Regions from separate parts of the Carnobacterium sp. AT7 genome, predicted to be linked through region 1. Evidence: a T-box and tRNA genes for the amino acid it is inferred to sense, from the RefSeq annotation. Region 1 holds a T-box; the other holds one or more tRNA genes.

The links. A T-box is a leader RNA that pairs with one kind of tRNA and senses whether it is charged. The one in region 1 lies ahead of leuS (leucine--tRNA ligase), so its partner is inferred to be a tRNA-Leu.
Region 2: it encodes a tRNA-Leu, which carries the amino acid that the T-box ahead of leuS (leucine--tRNA ligase) is inferred to sense. The anticodon was not compared.

The regions. Positions count from the first base shown of each region.
Region 1 covers NZ_ABHH01000037.1:5,395-7,880, forward strand. The annotation lists gene leuS (leucine--tRNA ligase) at 1-1,105, opposite strand, end outside; T-box leader at 1,173-1,414, opposite strand; gene CAT7_RS10590 (putative heavy metal-binding protein) at 1,507-1,830, opposite strand; gene CAT7_RS12625 (LysM peptidoglycan-binding domain-containing protein) at 1,901-2,486, opposite strand, start outside.
Region 2 covers NZ_ABHH01000040.1:5,879-8,364, forward strand. The annotation lists gene CAT7_RS10895 (AEC family transporter) at 1-605, shown strand, start outside; tRNA gene CAT7_RS10905 (tRNA-Leu) at 1,029-1,112, opposite strand; gene CAT7_RS10910 (DUF6241 domain-containing protein) at 1,309-1,734, opposite strand; gene CAT7_RS10915 (DUF6241 domain-containing protein) at 1,807-2,376, opposite strand.

The DNA of each region.
Region 1 (2,486 bases):
CAGCATTTGCTACATCTCCACCTTCCAGTACAGGAAGAATATCTAAATCAAAAGTTTTTGCAAATTCATAATCACGTTCATCATGTGCTGGAACAGCCATGATTGCACCAGTTCCATATGACGCTAATACATAATCAGCAATCCAAATCGGGATTTCTTTGCCGTTTACAGGGTTAATAGCGTAAGCACCAGTAAACACTCCTGTTTTATCTTTATTCAAATCTGTTCGGTCTAAATCGCTCTTTAAACTAACTTTTTCAACATAAGCATTTACTTCAGCTTCTTGTTCAGGAGTCGTAATTTGTTTGACTAACTCTAATTCTGGAGCTAAGACACTGTAAGTTGCACCAAACAAAGTATCTGGACGAGTCGTAAAGACCGTAAATTTATGATCTGTATCTTTAACAGTAAAGACTACATTTGCTCCAATTGATTTTCCAATCCAATTGCGTTGCATATCTTTAATGCTTTCTGGCCAATCTACTAACTCTAGATCATCTAACAAACGATCTGCATACGCTGTAATTTTCAACATCCATTGTCTCATTGGTTTACGAAAAACAGGATGTCCTCCACGTTCACTTTTTCCATCAATTACTTCTTCATTAGCCAATACGGTTCCTAATGCCGGACACCAGTTCACAGCTACCTCAGCCTCATAAGCTAATCCTTTTTCGTATAATTTAGTAAAAATCCACTGTGTCCATTTGTAATAATCAGGATCAGTTGTATTTACTTCACGTTCCCAATCGTAGCTAAAGCCCAATGAATTGATTTGGCGACGGAATGTTTCGATATTGTGCGCAGTGAATTCAGCAGGATCATTCCCAGTATCTAATGCGTATTGTTCAGCTGGCAATCCAAATGCGTCCCATCCCATTGGATGCAACACGTTGAATCCTTGAGCACGTTTCAAACGAGAAACGATATCTGTTGCTGTATAGCCTTCTGGATGACCTACATGCAAGCCTTGTCCTGATGGATAGGGAAACATATCTAGTGCATAAAAATTTTCTTTTTCAGCGTCTTCCGTTGTACGGAATGTTTTATTTGAAGCCCAATAATCTTGCCATTTTTTTTCAATCGTTTTATGGTTAAAGCTCATATTTATCCCTCTTTCATTTCTTAATCAAAATAAAAATCGTCCTATGAATGCAGATGACTATCTGTACTCATAGGACGATTAAATAATTCATTACTCGCGGTACCACCTATGTTTTCTACAACTATTCATTAATTAAACGAATTAATTGTAGACTCCTCATACCCTTAACGCAGGTGCTACGTCTTTGTCTACTCCTATTTCAACAAAGCAACTCTAAAGGCGAGTTCAAAAGTCTTTTTTATGCATTTCCACCACCCATGCACTCTCTCAAAAAAAATCGTTTCTACTATTCCTTTTCACTGTTTTTTTCTATTGGTTTCATTTTAACAAAAAATAGCCTCTGGAGCAATAAGAAAAGCAGTCCGTTCATTTCTAATAAGACTTTTGCTCTCTCAATTACATCATTTTTTAATTTTCACTGCTGTTCCACTGCACGTCACCATGATCATTCCATTATCTGCACCTAATGTTTCATAGTCCATTTTCACTCCAACGATAGCATCTGCACCTAGTTCTACAGCTCTTACTTCCATTTCTTCTAGCGCTTTACTACGAGCCTCTAACAGTTCATTTTCATAGCCTTGAGAACGCCCACCAAACATATTTCGTAAACCCGCTCCCATATCTTTGAATAAATTAATCCCAGAGATGACTTCACCGAATACAATTCCTTCATAAGCTGAAATTTCATAGCCTTCAATCGACGTTGTTGTAGTAACGATCATCATTTACACTCCCTTTTTAGTTTAGCTAAAAAAAACAGAGACCCAACCTGATGGCTGGTCTCTGTTATCCTTATTTGATAATCAAAGATTGACCAACAAATATAACATCTGATTTTAAATAATTTACTGCTTTTAAGTCTGAAACTGACATACCGTATTTTTGAGCAATATCCCACAGTGTATCATTGCTGACAACCTTATGCGATTTTACATTACTAGTATTTGGTTTTACAGGTGCTGTAGCAGTTGTCGTGCTTTTTACAATTAATTTTTGACCAACATAAATCGTATCTGACGTTAAGTTATTAGATTTTTTCAAATCTGATACGGATACGCCATTTTTTGAAGCGATGCCCGTTAATGTATCGCCTGATTTTACAGTGTACGTTGAGCTACTTGTATTTCCTGTACTTGGCGTTGGTGTTGTCGTTCCACCGGATGTTGAGCCGCCTTTGATTGTCAACGCTTGGTTCACGTAGATTGTATCTGTTTTCAAGTTATTCCATGATTTCAAGTCTGATACGGATACACCATTTTTCGACGCGATGCCCGTTAATGTATCGCCTGATTTTACAGTGTACGTTGAGCTACTTGTGTTTCCTGTACTTGGCGCTGGTGTTGTCGTTCCACCGGATGTTGAACCGCCTTTGATTGTC
Region 2 (2,486 bases), on a different contig from region 1:
TTATTGGAATTCCGTTAGTTCTAGCAGTACTTGGTTATGAAGGTGTTTTTTTTGTATCTGCCTATAGTGCTGTGACGAATATCTTACAGCGGACTTATGGCATTTACATCATTTCAGGTGATAAGTCATTGATTACTCCAAAACGAGCATTGCTAAACCCTGCAACTTTAGGCGCTCTTACTGGATTAATTTTTTACTTACTGCAAATACAGTTGCCAACACTTTTAAGTGATTCTCTTTTTACTATTGCAGATTTAAATACCCCTTTAGCCATGATTTTATTAGGCAGCTATGTAGCAGAATCTAAATTACTAAATCTCTTTAATCATCCACGAGCTTACTGGACGACTTTTTTAGCTTTAATCCTGTCTCCTATTATTAGTATCTCACTATTATGGTTATTGCCTTTAGATAATTACTTAGTCTTTTTCGTCTTAGCCATTGCAACGGCTGCTCCAATCGCCGTAAATACAGCTTTATTTTCACAACTTTATGGCGGAGATTATGAATATGGTGCGCGTTTAGTTGTTTTATCAACTTTGCTGTCCATTATTAGTATGCCTTTAATGTTACGGTTTGCTGATTTTGTCTTTTTAATGAATTAATTTTTAAAGGCGAAGACAAATAAGAAGCTTCCTATCATATTAATTAACTAAAGAACAGAGCAGATAAAAAGAACCCATCTATTTTGTATAGGTGGGTTCTTTGAATTAGCAAGTAGGATGATAACTCTATCATTTTTCATTTTTTGAAAAAATTTCTTTCATGTAATCATCAAGAAAAAGTTTATAAGTGATAAATAATCCACCTGATGTTTTAAAAAAAGAAACAAAAAATGCCATTTTATGGTGTGAAGAAAGGTATTCACTATAAAAGTAATTTAGTAAAAATACAAGTACTATCCATACAATAAGGGCTAAAATCCATTTTTTTTTTCCATACTTACCACAACTCAATCTATTTAATGTTTTATTCATTCTATTTCGAGAGTCAATAAATTTAGCAAATCGAAAACCTTGATATATCAATGCGGCCGAGAAGAGTCGAACTTCCACCAGGATAATCCTGACCAGCCCCTCAAGCTGGCGCGTCTACCATTCCGCCACGACCGCGTTTAAAAACCTTACTAATACGGTATCCTCGATAATTCTAACGTTAGTTTACGCTTGATTTCGATAATTACCACATTAGTTATTATACAAATACGTGATCTTTTTTGCAATAGCAACAAACGAAACAAAAAAAAGGCAATATAAAATAAGCCGAAAATTAATCCGACTTAAATCTCATATATTCTATTATCGTAAATTAGTCCATTCGAAAGTTTTCTTCGACATATATCCGTTCTTCTTCGGGTGTGGCTAAACGTTCCGCTTCTCCGATATCACCCTCGTTCGAAGACCATATACGATTATGCACTTCTACTGAATTCGAAAAATCCCCTTTTTTCCACGTGGTCAATATCTCACGATAGGATTCTTCGTTTTCCATTTCTGTTTCGTCTAATACCTTAAGTAGCATATCGATGTTTTCTTCTTTCATTTCAAATGCGCCCCACTTAGATTCTGCGTATACCTTTTGATGGGTCATTTCGTGTACTCTACGTTCGAATCCTTCATCGGAATACACATAAGGTAGTGATTCGACTACTTCCGCAGATTCGATTTTTTCTGCTATTTCGGCGTCTTTCGACTTTTCGTTTGCCTTATCAAAAGATATAAAAACTACGGTCATAATCCCCCCTAATACTAATACCCCGAGTAACCCTAAAATAATTTTTTTCAATTTTGTTCTCACCTCATATAATTATCTGAAATTTCTTTCTACGAAATCTTGTTCTTCTTCCGGTGTCAATAACCGTTCTGCTTTTCCAATTGTACCGCCTTCTTCTAACCACACTTTATTGTGTACTTCGACCGCATTAGAAAAGTCCCCGTCTTTCCACTTGTTTAGGACTTCCTTATAATATTCTACTTCTTCATTTGAATTAGATTCTTTTAGTGCTGATAGTAGTGAATCGATGTGTTCTTCGCTCAGTTCGTACACTTCAAACTTGTATTCTGCGTATACTTTTTGGTGCGTCATTTTGTGAATTAATTGTTCGATACCCACGGAATCATTTTCCCACGTTCCTATAAATTCGACGGAAGATGATTCCATATCTGACGGAAGTGTTCCCATATTGATTTCGGGATATTCCTCTATGACACTTTCTTGAAATTTCGATTCTTTGATTGCTTTCGATTCTTCAACTTCTTCTTGCATAGATTCGGTTACATCGACTTCTTCCGTATTTTGATACGTTATGTAAATTACCAACGGCAGCAAACTAAGTATAAACAATGTTAAAACTAATCCTATAAAAAATTTCTTCAAATTAATGTCCTCCTATACCAATTCACTTACTTATTATCATGTTAATTGAAAAATATGAAATTAGCAACCCTTGTTCATGGACCTTCGTTTTGTAATAATAAAAACAAAAA